DNA from 4 places in the Arthrobacter sp. P1_B9 genome. Region 2 is predicted to be linked to each of the others. Evidence: riboswitches for the same ligand, from Rfam matches in the RefSeq annotation. Region 2 holds a riboswitch; each other region holds the start of a gene.
The links. Region 2 has a riboswitch for thiamine pyrophosphate ahead of thiO (glycine oxidase ThiO). Riboswitches for the same ligand answer to the same signal wherever they lie in the genome.
Positions count from the first base shown of each region.

Region 1: linked by a shared signal. The riboswitch ahead of AC1D1A_RS02235 (bifunctional hydroxymethylpyrimidine kinase/phosphomethylpyrimidine kinase) and the one ahead of thiO (glycine oxidase ThiO) in region 2 are both predicted to bind thiamine pyrophosphate.
Region 3: linked by a shared signal. The riboswitch ahead of AC1D1A_RS13110 (ECF transporter S component) and the one ahead of thiO (glycine oxidase ThiO) in region 2 are both predicted to bind thiamine pyrophosphate.
Region 4: linked by a shared signal. The riboswitch ahead of thiC (phosphomethylpyrimidine synthase ThiC) and the one ahead of thiO (glycine oxidase ThiO) in region 2 are both predicted to bind thiamine pyrophosphate.

Region 1 covers NZ_JBFUAA010000001.1:512,163-516,365, reverse strand. The annotation lists gene rplU (50S ribosomal protein L21) at 1-266, opposite strand, end outside; gene AC1D1A_RS02235 (bifunctional hydroxymethylpyrimidine kinase/phosphomethylpyrimidine kinase) at 669-2,216, opposite strand; TPP riboswitch at 2,286-2,383, opposite strand; gene AC1D1A_RS02230 (Rne/Rng family ribonuclease) at 2,532-4,203, opposite strand, start outside.
Region 2 covers NZ_JBFUAA010000002.1:530,101-534,303, forward strand. The annotation lists gene AC1D1A_RS05010 (RNB domain-containing ribonuclease) at 1-178, opposite strand, end outside; gene AC1D1A_RS05015 (ferritin-like fold-containing protein) at 217-891, shown strand; gene thiE (thiamine phosphate synthase) at 929-1,627, opposite strand; TPP riboswitch at 1,654-1,774, shown strand; gene thiO (glycine oxidase ThiO) at 1,768-3,078, shown strand; gene thiS (sulfur carrier protein ThiS) at 3,075-3,311, shown strand; gene AC1D1A_RS05035 (thiazole synthase) at 3,356-4,141, shown strand.
Region 3 covers NZ_JBFUAA010000008.1:150,863-155,065, forward strand. The annotation lists gene AC1D1A_RS13105 (ABC transporter ATP-binding protein) at 1-863, opposite strand, end outside; gene AC1D1A_RS13110 (ECF transporter S component) at 892-1,539, opposite strand; TPP riboswitch at 1,606-1,749, opposite strand; gene AC1D1A_RS13115 (heme-degrading domain-containing protein) at 1,937-2,482, shown strand; gene AC1D1A_RS13120 (DUF4235 domain-containing protein) at 2,522-2,785, shown strand; gene mnhG (monovalent cation/H(+) antiporter subunit G) at 2,895-3,242, opposite strand; gene AC1D1A_RS13130 (MrpF/PhaF family protein) at 3,274-3,552, opposite strand; gene AC1D1A_RS13135 (Na+/H+ antiporter subunit E) at 3,549-4,094, opposite strand; gene AC1D1A_RS13140 (Na+/H+ antiporter subunit D) at 4,091-4,203, opposite strand, start outside.
Region 4 covers NZ_JBFUAA010000001.1:402,475-406,677, forward strand. The annotation lists gene ffh (signal recognition particle protein) at 1-6, shown strand, start outside; gene AC1D1A_RS01670 (alpha/beta fold hydrolase) at 78-812, shown strand; gene thiC (phosphomethylpyrimidine synthase ThiC) at 809-2,614, opposite strand; TPP riboswitch at 2,610-2,717, opposite strand; gene AC1D1A_RS01680 (GNAT family N-acetyltransferase) at 2,792-3,292, shown strand; gene AC1D1A_RS01685 (amidohydrolase family protein) at 3,296-4,203, shown strand, end outside.

The sequences.
Region 1 (4,203 bases), on a different contig from region 2:
TGGCCCTGACGCTTCTTGTAACCGGTCTTGTTCTTGAACTTCTGGATGACGATCTTCGGACCACGGAGGTCTTCGAGGATCTCAGCCGTAACCGTTACCTTGGCCAGGTCCGCAGCAGCAGACGTGACTTTGTCACCGTCCACCAGGAGCAGTGCGGGCAACTCAAAGGTGCTGCCGGCTCCACCGGGGACGCGGTTCAGGGTAACGAAGTCTCCAACGGAAACCTTCTCTTGGCGGCCGCCTGCGCGGACAATCGCGTACACCACTGGGGAACTCACTTCTCTCGACGTTTATTACTAGATTTGCGTGCGGAACCAGGGGCCAAATTGTTTGGACCGGCTCACGCTGTGCCTCAACGCCGGTGGATTCCCCGGGGGAACCCATGAGCTATCCCCGGAACAAATCCATTTGGAATTCCAAGCGGACCGTTCTCAGGGTCATAACCCAAGTGTTGGCGTAAGCACCGAAGATCTAGAATACGCTAATTTTGCCTTCGGCCGCAAATGAGGCTGGTTCCGGCGGGTAGTCCGTGATAGGCGCCACAACATCTTGATGCAAAGTCCCTGCCAATGTTCTTGGCCGGGATCTTGACCATCTTGAGCTGTGTTGCCGCAACGACTTCCGGAACCGTGCCCCACCATCGTACCGGTAGTCCGGACCAGCTCGCGTCAGGCGTACAGCCGCGGCGCGTCGAAGAAGTCCACTTCGTAGCGCGAAGACTGCCGGAAAGCCAGGGCCATGGCCTGCCGCTCGCTCTCCGATGCCCGCCCGGCCGCCGTGTCCGTGTACGCGATGGCCTGCCGGGTCGCGGCGGCGAAGTCCTCGTCGGCGTAGGTCCGCAGCCAGCCGGCGTAGGGGTGCTCCCCGGGGGCGCCGCCGGCCAGGAACTCCCGGTGCAGCGTGGAACCGACCTCGGCGTAGAGCCAGAAGCAGGGCAGCGCCGCCGCCACGAGGACGCCATAGCTGCCGGAGACCGAGGCGGCCAGCAGGTGGTCCACATACGCTTTCGTGACCGGGCCCAGGGTGGAGGCCGTGGGGCGCGTGCTGAGCCAGGAACGGTGCAGCTCGGATTCGACCTCCAGGCAGGTCTGCGCCGAACGGGCCCAGAACAGCTGCTCGGCCTCGGTGGGGGCAATCGCCGCGGCCCGGGCCAGGACCCGCGAGTATCCGTTGAGGTAGATGGCGTCCTGGGCGAGGTAGTACGCGAACTCGTGCTCGGGCAAGGTGCCGTCGGCCAGTCCGCGGACGAAGTCGAGGGCGTAGATCGCCTCAAGATCGCCCGCGGCTCCTGCGCGCAGGGCTGCGGCGAACTCCCCCGCCGCCGGACCCTGCCCGGCCTGGAGGTGCTGCAGGTGGTGGAAGTGGTGGACCGGGCCGGTGCCCGAGCCGACGTCCAGGGCCGAGGCTCCGCGGAGCGCGCCCAGCAGCCACGGCTTGACTTCGCGCAGCGCCGCTTCCCAGTCCCCCACCCTGGCCTGCACGGTGGCCATGGCCGAGGACAGGGAGCAGCCGGTGCCGTGGCTGTTGCGCGTCGCGATCCGCTCCCCCGGCACCACCACCGTTTCCTGGCCGAGCAGGCCGCCGGTGTTGACCAGCGCATCCGGGCAGCCGGTGCCGGCGCCGTGGCCGTCGACGTCGTGGGCATCGGCGTCGTGGGCATGCCCGTCCCCCGGCCCGGCGCCCTGGAGGTGTCCGCCCTTAACCAGGACGGTGGTGCCGGTCAGGGCGGCCAGCCGCTTGCCCTGCGCCAGGGCCTCGGACCACTCGGCAGCGACGGGTTCCTTGAGCAGGATGGCGAGTTCGGCGAGGTTGGGCGTGATGAGGTCCGCCAGCGGCAGGAGGGCCTGCAGGGCGGCCTCGGCCGATTCCTGCAGGAGCCGGTCACCGCTGGTGGCGACCATCACCGGGTCCAGGACCACGACGGCGGGGCGCACCTTTTCCAGCCAGCCGCGGACGGCGTCGATCACGGCGGCGTCACCGAGCATGCCGATCTTGACGGCGTCGATGCCGATGTCGTCGCTGATGGCGTCCAGCTGCGCCGTGAGGAACGCCGCCGGGGGGACGTGGACGGCGCGCACGCCCTGCGTGTTCTGCGCTGTCAGGGCGGTGATGGCGGCCATGCCGTAGCCGCCGTTCGCCGCGATGCTCTTCAGGTCGGCCTGGATTCCGGCCCCGCCGGAGGGATCGGAGCCGGCGATGGCCAGCACGCGGGGAATGCGCGGCGGGGCCGGCAGAGACTCGTTGTGCAGAAAATTGGGCGGGAGGAACTCGGACGGATTCGATTTCGCGGACAAGGAAGACATCCCTTCGCCGGTGCTAACCGGACAGGTTCAACGGGTCTGGATCTCAGCCGGCCCGATGCCCGGCACCCCGTGTCAGTGTTCCAGCCTAGCCCTTGCCACCCGGAGGACCCGTTAACGCACGAGCGGGCCCGGGCCCGGGCGGACGTATGTTACGTCTGCCCTGACCCGGACCCGCGGCCCGACCAGTCGAAATAATGACCGGACGGGGACGTGGTCAGTCGCGGAGGACTACAGCTCCGACGCCGGCACGCCGACGCCGAGGATGATCGGCTCGTTGCCGGCCGGGATGGACGCAGGCCCGGCCGCAGCGGGAGCCTTGGCCTCGTGGACCGATCCGGCCGCGGCCGGCCGGGTTGCCTCGCGGTGCTCCACGGAGGTTTCGTTGGCTGCGCCCTGGGCGCGGCTGGCACTCCGGTTGCGGCGCCCGCGGCGGCCGCGCAGCGTCGTGGTGTCAGCTGTGCGTGACGCCGGCGCCTCCGCAGCGCGGACGGCCGACGGCGCCTCGGGCGCCGTGGCTTCCGGTGCGGCAACAGCTGCTGCCTGACCGGCCGCCAGGCCGGCGGCCTGGTCCGGCTTGCCGGCCTCGGCTTCGCCCAGGTTTGCGAAGGCCTCGGTCAGCAGGTCCAGGGTCAGGGCCGGTGACGGCGCGTCCTCCGCGTGCTCGACGAAGGGCAGGGCCACCTGCTCGCCGCCAAACGTCAGCACCGTTGCGGGGCGGCCGGCTGCCTCGTCGGCGGCTGCGAGCTGCGTGACGGCGTCGACGGCGGCCTGGCGGGCCCCGGCGTCGCTGGCTGCGGCTGCCTCCCCGTCGTGCAGGTGCGCGGCGTGCGCGGCGGCAGCGATGTTGGCCAGCGCGGCACGGGTGGCCTCGGCCTTGGCGTGGCGTTCGGCCTCGGTGGGTTCGGCGTGGACGGGCGCGGGTGCGGCCGGCGCGGTCTCTCCGCCCTGGCCTCCCCGGCCGCGGCGACGGCTCTTGCGTTCCGGGCGGGCAGCAGGCTGCGCCTCGGTGCGCGGCACATAGTGCTCCGCGGCGACCGTGTTGGCGCGGCGGTGCTCCACCGGCTCGTCGTGGGTGACGATGCCGCGGCCCGCACATGTTTCGCACTGTTCGCCGAAGACTTCCAGCAGCCCGGTGCCCATCCGCTTGCGGGTCATCTGCACGAGGCCCAGCGAGGTCACCTCGGCCACCTGGTGTTTAGTCCGGTCCCGGCCCAGGCACTCCACCATGCGGCGCAGCACGAGGTCGCGGTTGGATTCGAGCACCATGTCGATGAAGTCGATCACGATGATGCCGCCAATGTCGCGCAGGCGCAGCTGCCTGACGACTTCCTCGGCCGCTTCCAGGTTGTTCTTGGTGACGGTTTCCTCGAGGTTGCCGCCGGAGCCGGTGAATTTGCCGGTGTTGACGTCCACCACGGTCATGGCTTCGGTGCGGTCGATCACGAGCGAACCGCCCGAGGGCAGGAAGACCTTCCGGTCCAGGGCCTTGTGGATCTGCTCGTCGATGCGCCAGGCCGCGAAGATGTCCGTGTCCTTGGTCCACTTCTCGAGCCGGCCCACGAGGTCCGGCGCGACGTAGGTGACGTAGGCCTCGATGGTGTCCCAGGCTTCCTCGCCGGAGACGATCAGCTTGGAGAAGTCCTCGTTGAAGACGTCCCGGACCACCTTGATGGTCAGGTCAGGTTCGCCGTAGAGCAGCTCGGGGGCGAGGATCCTGGTGGACGTCGACTGGCTCTCGATGCCTTCCCACTGCGCGCGGAGGCGGTTGATGTCGTGCGTCAGCTCTTCCTCGGAAGCTCCCTCGGCCGCGGTGCGGACAATGACGCCCGCGTCCTCGGGCAGGCGGTCCTTGAGGATCCGCTTGAGGCGGTTGCGTTCGACGTCGGGCAGCTTGCGGGAG
Region 2 (4,203 bases):
CGACGTGCGTGAGGTCAAGGTCCGGGAGCTTGTGCTCGGCCACCGCCGCCTCCGCGTCGCGCAGCACACCCTCGGGGAACGGGCCGGGCAGTTCCAGCGTGGTGCGCAACGCCTTGAGTGCCCCGGCAAGCTGGTTCTGCTGCTCGTGGACACTGGGGGTCAGGCGATGATGTGACACGAAAATCAGGGTAGCCCGATTTCCGCTATTAGTCTTGGATGATGAGCGCAACTGCGGACGATCCTGCCCTCTACAACAGCTTCCTTGCCGACCTGCTGGGAGTCTTGGCGTACGGCGAGCTTTCCGCCTTCGAGCGGCTGTCCTCGAGTGCCCGGTATTCGCCCACGCTGCATGACCGTGCGTTGCTGGGCAGGATGGCGGTGGTCGAGTTCCAGCATTACGAACTCGTCCGAATCCGGCTCGAACACATGGGCCTGGATACGGAGGCCGCCATGCTGCCGTTCCAGCCCTCGGTGGACCACTTCCACGAACGCACGCGCCCGTCGGACTGGTACGAGGCCCTCATGAAGGCCTACGTGATCGACACGGTCGCCGCGGACTTTTACGGCGTCGTGGGCCGGTACGTCGACGCCGCGACCCGTGAGTTGATCGGGCAGGTCCGCTCCACCGGTGAGTCCACGGCCGTGCTGCAGGCGCGCATCAAGGCGGCCCTGGCCGATGACCCGCGGCTGGCGTCGCGCCTGGCGTTGTGGGCCAGGCGTCTGCTGGGGGAAGTACTGAACCACGCCCAGCGCGTCAGCGCCGAGCACGCGTTCCTCGGCGGACTGTCGGGGCTGGACGACGCCGGCGCCCGGGCGCTGGTCAACGGCCTGGCGGCCGAACTCGCAGCGAATCACGCGCGCCGGATGACGGAGCTGGGTCTCGCCGGATAGTTTCAGTGCCGGCCGGCATTACGGGCTGGGGACCTGCTTAGGATGCGGCGGCGTCCAGCGCCGCCAGCAAGGCTCCGGCGGCGTGGGCCGGATCGGTGGCGTCGGTAATCGCCCGGACCACGACGATCCGCCGGGCACCGGCATCGACTACCTGCTCCACGTTACTGAGGTCGATCCCGCCGATCGCGAACCACGGCAGGACGTTTTCGTTGACCTTGCCGGTTCCCTCCGCGTCCGCCCCGCCGATCGCCTGGGCGGCGTAGCGCACCAGATCGAGGCCGACGGCGGCGCGTCCGGGCTTGGTGGGCGTCGCCCACACGGGGCCCACACAGAAATAATCGAGCCCTTTGCGGCCTGGCGCGGCAGCGATGGCGGCGTCCACCTGCTTCGGGCTGTGGGTGGACAGGCCGATCACGGCATCCTTGCCGAGAAAGCCGCGGGCGGCGTCGAGCGAAATGTCCTTCTGACCGACATGGAACACCGGAGCCCCGGACAGGGAGGCGATGTCCGCCCGGTCATTGACGGCCCACAGCCGCCCGTGGCGCTGCGCCGCGGTGTGCAGGACCTCCAGCAGTTCCAGCTCCTCGGAGGCCTCGAGCGACTTGTCGCGCAACTGGATGATGTCCACGCCGCCGGCGAAGGCGGCGTCCACGAAGTCCTCGAAGTCGCCGCGGTCCCTGCGGGCGTCGGTGCAGAGATAGAGGCGGGCGGTGGTGTGGAGAGGGTCCTGGCTCATGGGACCAGCCTAGTTCCTCTAAACTGGGCGCATACCGCGGGAGCCCGCAGCAGCCATGTCGCCGCTGCCCGGCTGAGAGGGCGTCAGAGCCGACCGCTTGACCTGATCCGGCTAGTACCGGCGTAGGGAAGGAATTCTTCATGGGCACACGAGCAGGCCGTGCGGCCGGAGCCGCAAATGACGCCGACGCCCAGGTTTGTGACACGGGGCCCGGTACCGCAGAGGGAATCATCGCGGGGGATACGACTGCCGACGTGGCCGTGATCGGCGGCGGGGTGATCGGCCATGGCATCGCGTTCGAGGCCATCCGCTCGGGCCGATCCGTGGTCCTGATCGATGATGCTCCCGGCAGCGGAGCCAGCTGGGCCGCGGCCGGCATGCTGGCCCCCGTGAGTGAACTGCACTACCAGGAGGAACAGCTCCTGGATCTGATGCTTGAGGCCTCCCGGTTGTGGCCAGGATTCGCTGCGGCTCTCGACGCCGGTGCCGCCGGCGCGGATTCCCCGGCAGGTACCGGCTACTTAACGACGCCGACCCTGGCGGTGGGGGCCGACGCGGCGGACCGGCGCGCGCTCGCGGACTTGAGGGAAGTCCAGAAGGCATGCGGCCTGGCCGTGGAGCCACTGACAGTGCGCGAGGCGCGCACCCGGGAGCCCCTGCTGAGTCCCGGCATCTCGTGTGCCTTCGACATCCCGGCCGACCACCAGGTGGACCCCCGCCTGCTGATCACCCGGCTCGCCGGCGTGCTCGGTGCGGAAGGCGGCAGCTTCGTCCGGCGGCGCGCGGCAGGCCTGCTGTGGCAGGACGGACAGGTGGCGGGTGTGCGGTTGGCCGGCGGCGGTACCGTACGGGCTGCCGAGACCGTGGTCGCCAACGGGCTCGGCGCCGCCGCGCTCGAGGAGCTACCGGCCGGGCTGGTGCTGCCGCTGCGGCCCGTCTACGGCGACATCCTCCGGCTCCGCGTGCCTCCGCATCTGCAACCGCTGCTCACGGCCACCGTGCGGGGCATGGTGCGCGGCATCCCGGTGTACATCGTCCCCCGCCAGGACGGCACCGTGGTGATCGGGGCCACCCAGCGGGAGGATGGACCGTCGGATCCGCACGCAGTTTCCGCCGGCGGCATTTACCAGCTGCTGCGGGATGCCCAGCAGCTGGTGCCTGCGGTCGCCGAGCTGGAGCTTTTGGAAGCCACGGCGCGGGCGCGGCCCGGAACCCCGGACAATGCCCCGCTGCTGGGGCGGGTCGCACAAGCGGACGGCGGCGACGTCCCGGGACTCATTATCGCCACAGGATTCTTCCGGCACGGCGTCCTGCTGACCCCCGCCGCTGCCGCCGTGTGCCGGCAACTCATGGATTTCACGCCGGACCCGCGCTGGGCCGGGTTCCGCCCCGACCGTTTTTCCCGCATCCCGGTTACGTCCGGGGACAGCCCTAAGAAGGAAGCAGCATGAACATCCGACTTAACGGAACGGATCAGAGCGTCGCCGACGGCGCCTCCGTCTCCGCACTCGTCAGCCAGCTCACTGGCCGGAGCATCGGCCCCGACGGCCGCGCCGCCGACGGGCGGAAGCTCGGTGTCGCCGTCGCCCGCAACGCCGAAGTGGTGCCGCGCAGCCAGTGGCACGCCACGGCGCTCGCCGACGGCGACGACGTCGAACTTGTCACGGCAGTCCAGGGAGGATGACCAGCATGAACGAGACGACGTTCGCAGGAACACAGGCCGTCCCCATGGCCGGTGCGGTGGCCGATCCGTTCGTGGTCGACGGCGTAAGGCTCGGCTCCCGCCTCATCATGGGAACCGGCGGTGCGCCGAGCCTGGACGGGCTCGGGGCGGCGCTGGTGGCGTCCGGGACGGAGCTGACCACGGTGGCGATGCGCCGCTATTCGCCGGCGGAGACGGGCTCGCTGTTCCAGCTGCTCGAGGACCATCAGATCCGGGTACTGCCCAACACGGCAGGCTGCTTCACCGCCAAGGACGCCGTCCTCACCGCCGAGCTGGCGCGGGAGGCCCTGGAAACGGACTGGGTCAAGCTCGAAGTCATTGCCGACGAGCACACACTGCTGCCGGACGCCGTCGAACTCGTGGACGCAACCGAACAGCTCGTGGCCCGAGGCTTCAAGGTCTTCGCCTACACGAACGACGACCCCGTGCTTGCCCTCCGGCTCGAAAACCTCGGCGCGACGGCCGTGATGCCGTTGGGCGCCCCGATCGGCACCGGACTGGGCATCCTGAACCCGCACAACATCGAGCTGATCGTCTCGCGCGCGTCCGTGCCCGTGGTGCTGGATGCCGGGATCGGCACGGCCTCGGACGCTGCCCTGGCGATGGAACTCGGCTGCGACGCCGTGCTGTTGGCTACGGCGGTGACCCGTGCGCAGAATCCGGTGCTCATGGGCGAGGCCTTCAAACATGCCGTCATCGCCGGCAGGCTGGCGAAAGCGGCCGGCAGGATCCCGCGGCGGGAACACGCACTGGCGTCCTCGGCAATGGAAGGCCGGGCCGAGTTCCTCTAACGCCCGCTCGGCCGGCGGGGCTGATCTGGTTGCGCCGGCCGGACCTCCTGATCACCCTTGCT
Region 3 (4,203 bases), on a different contig from region 2:
GTCTGTCCCGCGCCCCGCGCCGGTGTCCGCATCCGCGTCGCCGGGACGTAGCCCGGCACCCAGACGCCCGCACCGATGAGCATGTCCCGCGCCTCGGCCAGGACCCGGTCCGGCGGTCCGTCAATCAAGACCGCGGAGTCCGTGGCGGCCCCTGGCTGCAGCACCACGATCCTGTCCACCAGGTCTTTCCAGACCCCCACCCGGTGCTCCACGACCACCAGCGTGGCGCCCGTCTTGTCCAGGCAGCGGCCCACGGCGTCGCGGACCTCCAGGACGCCCGCGGGGTCGAGGTTGGCGGTCGGCTCGTCGAGCAGCAGCAGCCCTGGCCGCATCGCGAGGATCCCGGCGAGCGCGAGCCGTTGCTTTTGGCCGCCGGAGAGGGCCGCCGTCGGGTGGTCCAGCGGCAGCTGTCCCAGCCCGACGTCGTCGAGGGCCTCGCGCACGCGCGGCCAGATCTCCGCCGCCGGGACGGCGAGGTTCTCCGCCCCGAAGGCGACGTCGTCGCCGAGGCGGGAGAGCACCACCTGCGTTTCCGGGTCCTGCTGCACCAGCCCGGCGCGGCCGCGCCGCGCCCGTGGCGCGGCACCGTCGATCAGGAGGCTGCCGGTCTCGTCTGTGTTCTCGGCGTCGCCGGAGTCGCCGGGGTCCCCGGAGTCGCCGGCCGCGCCGTCGCCCAGAACGCCGGCCAGGGCGTGGAGCAGCGTCGACTTGCCGGCGCCGGAGGGCCCCAGCAGGAGCACGCGCTCCCCCGGCCGGATGTCCAGGTCAAGGCCGCTGACGGCGGGCCTGGTCCGTCCGGCATGCCGCCAGCCCCAGCCGCGGGCCGTGACGGCGGCCGGCCGGACGCCCGGTGAAGATCTCATGATTCTCTGCAGGATTCAGCGACGGGGCTCAGGAGAAGACGGGCTCCGTGGCGGCCTTGCGGGAGGCAAAGGAGCCCAGCACTCCGGTTTTCGCCAGGCCGCGGGTGGCGAGCCAGGCCAGTCCGCCGGCAATCACTGCGCCGGAGATCGTGGTGAAGACGATGTAGGCGAGCTTGTCGCCGGCTTCGTAGGCGATGTTCCAGCCCCACGGCAGGAAGGAGTCGTTCAGGCCGCAGAAGAGGCCCGCGCCGGCGCCGGCCAGCACGGAGACGGGCAGGTTGAACTTCTTGTAGAGGAAGGCCGCGAAGACCAGTTCGGCGCCGAGGCCCTGCAGGATGCCGGAGATCAGCACCGTGGTGCCGTACTGCGAACCCATGATGAGCTCGCCGGTGGCCGCGACGGTTTCGCAGAAGAGCGCGGCGCCCGGCTTGCGGATGATGAGCATGCCCAGCACCGCCGGGATCATCCAGCCGCCGGCGTAGAGTCCGCTCAACGGCGGGTAGACCGCGTTGACCGGAGTCGAGATCAGGTTCGCGCCCTGGGACCAGGCCCAGAAAATGACGCCGCCGGCAACGGCGATCAACGCGGCCACCACAATGTCCACCACGCGCCAGCTGTAGTTGCGCCGGGCGGATGAACGGCTGGCGGAACCATGCTGTGCTGAAATATCTGTCATGTCGTCCTCCTGAGGAACAGGAGGGGAGGGTGCGCCGGCCGGTCTCGGCTTCCGCCGCCCTCCGCGCACCCTGAGAACTCGACTCCCTTGCGCCGGTACTAACCGGATCAGGTTCGAGGGTCTGCGGCTGTCCGCACTCTCAGCGCCCACCAAAGGTTTCCCCGGATTGTTCCGGCGATGCCCGACGGCGGCGCTCCCCTGTCGTAATTATTTTCGCCCTTGTGGGCTGGCTCAGTTTACACCCGGACGGCCGGGTTTTCAGTGGTGTGCCGTCACAATCGTGGACCGGACGGCGGCAGTCCCGGCGGCCCGGAAATCCCTCTTGGTAGAGTCGTCGTGCCGGACCCCCGGACCCGCCAGCGGGCGGCCTCGTCACCCACCGGAAAGCTGGAATATTTTGTCGCACACACCGGTCACCCAAGATCCCTCCGGGGAATACGATCCCGACTCGAGTGAGCCGCAGCCGCGGGGATCCCTGGCGGCGCTTATCGGCCGCGTGCTGGCCGAGATAGAGGCGCTCCAGTTCGCGTCGTTCAGCAAGGATGACGCCTTGGACCTCGGGCTCCTCCTTGTCGAGCTGGGCAGGCAACGCTCGCTGCCCATCGCCGTCGACATCACCAAAGGCGAGCAGGTGCTCTTCCACGCCGCGCTGGACGGCGCCACACCGGACAATGAGCGCTGGATCAACGCCAAAAAGCGCACCGCCATGCGGTACGAGGTCCCGTCCCTGCTGGTGGGCCTCCGGGCCCGCGCCGCCGGCGGAAGGATCGAGGACAACGCCTGGTGGGATCAGTCGGAGTTCGCCGCCCACGGCGGGGCGTTCCCCATCTACGTGCGCGGCACGGGCGCCGTCGCCGTCGTCACCGTCTCCGGCCTGCCCCAGAAGGCGGATCACGAACTCGTGGTCGAGGCCCTGCGGATGGTCCTCACCCCGGAACGCTAGGCTAGGGGAAAACCGTTCCCGTCCCAAGGAGACCGAAGAATGAACATCCTCATCAAGCTGCTCGGCACCGGCGTCAGCCTCCTGGCCGGCTTTGCCGGCACCAAGCTGGTGGACACCATGTGGGAAAAGTCCACAGGCAACAAGCCGCCCAAGGGCCAGGAGGACGACGTTCCCACCACCCTGCGCTCGGCCCTGACGTTCGCCCTGATCTCCGCCTCGGTCAGCGCCATCATCCAGGTGCTCGCCAACCGCGGCACCCAGCGCGCGATCACCCGCTTCGCCAAGACCCAGGACGTCGTCTGACCTGACGCGACCAGCCGCGGCGCCCGCCGCGGCTGTCGAAGGCCCCGGCCGGGTCCGCTGGCCGGACGGGGGCGACGTGCCGGCCGGGTCCGCCGGGCCGGACGGGGGCTCAGCGGTCGTCGTCGTCCGCTCCGTGCGTGGCCGCCTGCTGGGCGGCCTTCTGGACTACCGCCTCGAGCTCGTCGGAGCTCAGCAGCTCCGGGTGCAGGTGCTTGGTCCGGTAGCCGGCCCGGCCCACCATGTGGGCGGACACGGGGACGGTGAGCAGCTGGAAGAGCCAGGCCACCAGCAGGACGGGCCACACCGACCAGGTGCGCATCTGCAGGCCGAGGGCCGCCAGCAGCAGGAACAGGCCGAGGACCTGCGGTTTGGTGGCCGCGTGCATCCTGCTCATGAGGTCCGGGAATCGCAGCAGCCCGATGGCGGCCGCGAGGGACATCAGGGCTCCGGTCACCATGAACACGGCGGAGACGGCGTCGATCACTGTGTCAGGATTCACGGACGCCCTCCCGCCTGTCGGCCACGAACCGGGCCACGGTGACCGAGCCGACGAAGCCGATCAGGGAAATCGCAACGAGCAGCATCAGGTTGTTCAGGTGCCGGTTGGCGGCCATGTCGATGCACAGGGCCGCGCCGAAGATGGCCAGCAGCACGTCGGCGGCCAGAACCCGGTCCAGCAGCGAGGGCCCCCGCGCGATCCGGACGATCGCCCCCGCGGCGGCCAGGGACAGTACGACGGCGGTCACCGTCAGGACGGTCTGCATCATGCGGCGGTCTCCTGTGTCAGGGCGGAAAGTTCGGCTTTGGTCCCCATGATCCGGATCAGCCCGGCCTCGGTGTCCCGGACCTCTTTGCGCAGCTTGGCCGCGTCCTCGGCATTGCGGACGTTGATGCCGTGGATGTAGAGCGTGGACGTCGACCTGTCCACCTCCACCACGAGGGACCCGGGAATCAGCGAGATCACGTGCCCGGTGGCCGTGACCAGGAGGTCCGAATGGCTTCGGAGCGGCACGGCTACGACCGCGCTGACCACGTTGGGGCCGCGGACGACGGCCAGGTACAGGACCTGGAAGCTTGCCGCGACGACTTTTCCGAGGAAGATGAGGGCGAACGGCACGGCGCGGAGCACGTTGAAGCGGCCGCCGAGTTCCACCGGGGGCAGATAGAAAATGCGCGCCACGAGCACCGCGATGAGGGCGCCGAAGAGGAGATTGCCCGGGCTGAAGTTCTGCCAGAGCGCGCCCCAGACAAAGACGAGCCAGACCAGCAGCGGCAGTTCCTGGCGCAGCGAGATCCTTTTCCGGTTCATTTTCCGCCGCCCTCCCGGACCTGCACCGGATGGAGCGACGGGGGCACCGGCGGCACGGGCGCATCCGGGCCGAGCACGGCCTGGATGTAGGAGGTCCGGTCCAGCATCT
Region 4 (4,203 bases), on a different contig from region 2:
AAGTAGCCGCAAGTGCTGACGGCCGCCGGCACTGTGTCGCCGGCAGCATCAGCACTGAAGTGCCATAGGGTTAGACAATGTTCAAGCAGCGCGTAGTCTTCGTCCACGGGGACGGCAGCTTCGGCGCCGCCGCGTGGCCAAAACAGCACGGAATGGCGCTGGACTACGACGCCCTGTTCCTGCGGCGGCACGGGTTTGACGCCGTCGCGGAACCGCTCGAATCCAGCTTCGCCGCCGACGCCGCCATCGTGCTCGCCTCGCTGGCAGACGACGGCCGCGGCGAGGCCGGCGGCCATGTCGTGGCCCATTCGCAGGGCGCGATCGCTGCGATGATGGCCGCCGTCGAACGGCCCGACCTCGTCCAGTCGCTGACCCTGGTGGAACCGGCCTGCCTGTCCCTGACCGCGGAGCTCCCGGCCACCGCCGCGCACCGGGCCCTGATGCAGCCGCTCTTCGACGTCCGCCACAACCTCAGCGACGACGACTTCCAGCGAGAGTTCATCCGCCGCGCGTTCGCGGCGGACGCCCCCGGGGCCACGACGCCGGAGGCCCTCCGGGCTGCGCGCCGGCTCCGCCTGCAGGCGCCGCCGTGGGAAGCCCCGCTGCAGATCGTGCCGGGCGTGCCGACCCTGGTCCTGACCGGCGGCTGGGAACCGCTGTATGAGGAAATCGCCGGCTACCTGCGCGAGACCGGCGCCCTGCACCGCACGGCGCCGGGAGGGCACCGGCCCCAGGATTCAGCCGAAGGGGACCGGGCCATCCGCTCCTACATTGCCGAGGTCAGCCGGCACCAGCACGCCCGGGCGTCCTAAGAAGCTGCGGGTTCTCCCACCGAGGGCTGCGGCAGGTAGACCTTGCCGCCCGAGGCGAGGAACTCGTTGCTCTTCGCCCGCATTCCGGCCGCCATCTGCGCTAGGGCCGCCTGCGAATCTGCTGATCCGTATTCGTCCCGGATGTCCTGGCTGATCCGCATGGAGCAGAACTTCGGACCGCACATCGAGCAGAAGTGGGCTGTCTTGGCCGGCTCCGCGGGAAGCGTCTCATCATGGAAGGCCTCGGCCGTGACCGGGTCCAGGGACAGCGCGAACTGGTCCCGCCAGCGGAACTCGAACCTTGCCTTGGACAGGGCATCGTCGCGTTCGTGCGCGCCGGGGTGGCCCTTGGCGAGGTCCGCGGCATGGGCGGCGATCTTGTAAGTGATCACGCCCGTCTTCACATCGTCCTTGTTCGGCAGCCCGAGGTGTTCCTTGGGCGTGACGTAGCAGAGCATGGCAGTGCCGTAGCGGGCGATCTCGGTGGCGCCGATCGCCGAGGTGATGTGGTCATAGCCCGGTGCGATGTCCGTGACGAGCGGCCCGAGTGTGTAAAACGGGGCGCCCTTGCAGAGTTCCTGCTGGCGCTCCACGTTTTCCCGGACGAGGTGGAAGGGCACATGCCCGGGGCCCTCCACCATGACTTGCACGTCGAAGTCCCAGGCCCGCTGCGTGAGCTCGGCCAGGGTGTCCAGTTCGGCGAACTGTGCCGCGTCGTTGGCATCCGCCGTCGCGCCCGGCCGCAGCCCGTCGCCCAGCGAGAACGCGACGTCGTAGCGGGCGAAGATCTCGCACAGCTCATCGAAGTGGGTGTACAGAAAGTTCTCCCGGTGGTGCGCCAGGCACCAGCCGGCCATGATGGAACCGCCGCGGGACACGATGCCGGTGACCCGGTTGGCCGTCAGGGGCACATACCGCAGCAGCACGCCCGCGTGGATGGTCATGTAGTCCACGCCCTGCTCGCACTGTTCGATCACGGTGTCCCGGAAGATCTCCCAGGTCAGGGCGTTCGCCTCACCGTTGACCTTCTCCAGCGCCTGGTAGATCGGGACCGTTCCGATGGGGACGGGGGAATTACGGATGATCCACTCGCGCGTGGTGTGGATGTCGTCCCCGGTGGAGAGGTCCATGACGGTGTCCGCGCCCCACTGCGTGGCCCACTGAAGTTTGTCGACCTCCTCGGCGATGGAGCTGGTCACGGCGGAGTTGCCGATATTGGCGTTGATTTTCACCAGGAACGCCTTGCCGATGATCATCGGCTCGGATTCGGGATGGTTGACGTTGTTGGGAATGATCGCGCGGCCCGCGGCCACCTCGCTGCGCACCAGCTCCACATCGCAGTTCTCGCGCAGCGCGACGAACCGCATTTCCTGGGTGATGACACCGTCCCGGGCGTAGCGCATCTGCGTGACGGTCCTGCCCTCAGCGGCCCGGCGCGGCACCGGCCGGCCGCCCCGCCACTCGGCCGACGCCGCACCGCGGCGCACCGCCGATTTGCCGTCGTCGAGCAGCTCCCGTTCACGGCCGGCGTAGGGTTCGGTGTCCGCCCTGGCCTCAATCCAGGGGGTGCGGAACGGCTCCAGCCCGCGGACCGGATCGCTGCCCGGGCCGGCAGTGCGGTACACCCGGAACGGCGGGTTCCGGATGCCGCCCGGGGAGGGTTCCAGGGCGATCTCGGTCACCGGCACGCGGATGCCATGCTCCGGATCCGTGCTGAAGGCCAGCGAGTGGGACTTCAGCGACTGCGTGGTGGCTGCGGACTGAATTTGGACAGGGCTGTGCTGTGTCACTTGGGTGTTCACGGAAAAGCTCACTTCCTTCGCCGGCATTACCCGGACAGGTTCAACGGTCGCAGGCTGCGTCAGCCCGATCTCAGCCCCTGCAGGGGCACCCGTGTGGTCGTAGACGAAACTACCACGCACCTCCGGCCGGCCCTCGAGTGTGACGCGGACGGCGGACCGCGGTGTTAGCGTGGCACGGTGACTCTGCCCAAGGCGCTGCCCCGCATCCGGACGGCGACGCCGGAAGATATCCCGGCGCTGCCGGTTCTCGAGGCCTCAGCAGACCGCATCCTCGAAGCGGAGCTGGGGAACCAGACGCTCCCGGCTCCGGAGTTGACGACGCCGGTTGAGCCGCTCTTCATACTTGTCGCCGGAAACCCGCCCGTAGGGTTTGCCCGCATTGACGAGGTCGGCGGCCAGGCCCATCTGGAACAACTCTCCGTGCAGCCGGACTCCGCCGGGCGGGGGATAGGACGGTCCCTGGTGGAGGCGGCCCTTGATGCGGCCCGGAGCCGTGGCTATTTATCGATGACGCTTTGCACCTTCGCAGGCGTCCCGTTCAATGCGCCGTTTTATGCGAGCTGCGGTTTCGAGGAACTCGCCCAGCCAGGACAGGCGTTGGGCGCCCTGCGGATCCACGAAGCGCAGCTGGGGCTGGACGGTCTTGGCCGGCGGATCGTCATGCGGATTAGGCTTTAGGTCATGACCGGCATCATCGAGTTCAGCGGCCCCATCCTCACCGCGGCGGACCAGGAACGCCGCGGGCTCTGGTCGGTGGGCGGCCTGCTAACCTTCCGCCGTCCGGCCGCCGCGCCTGACCTCGTGCTGGACGGCTGGGTCATGCCCGGCCTCGTGGACGCACACTGCCACATCGGCCTCGGCCCGGGCGGGGACGTTACCGAGGACACCGCGGAATCCCAGGCCCTGGCGGACCGCAACGCCGGGACGCTCCTGGTCCGCGACGCCGGCGCCGTCCACAACACACGCTGGCTCCAGCAACGCGCGGACCTGCCCCGGATCATCCGCTCCGGCAGGCACCTCGCCAGGACCCGGCGGTACCTGCCTGGCCTGGCCGTCGAGGTCGAACCGGAGGATCTCGTCGAGGCCGTGCGCAAGCAGGCCCGCGCGGGCGACGGCTGGGTCAAGCTCGTGGGGGACTGGATCGACCGCGACGCCGGCGATCTCGCCGCCAGTTTTCCCGCCCGGACGGTCAAGGACGCCGTCCGGGCCGCCCACGATGAGGGGGCCCGCGTCACCGCACACTGCTTCGCCGAAGACACCCTCGATGACATGCTCGACGCCGGGATCGACTGCATCGAGCACGCCACCGGGCTGCTGCCGCGGCACCTGCCGCGCTTCCTCGAACAGGGTGTTCCGATCGTGCCCACCCTGATCAACATCGCCACGTTCCCGGACATCGCCGCCCGGGCGGCGGCCAAGTTCCCCCGCTACGCAGCCCACATGCGCTCGCTGTGGGAGCGCCGGGCGGAGCGGATCCTCGAAGCCCACGAGACCGGGCTGGCGATCTATGCCGGTACCGACGCCGGCAGCGTGATCAGCCATGGCAGGATCGTGGACGAGATCCAGGCCCTGCACGCCGCCGGCCTTTC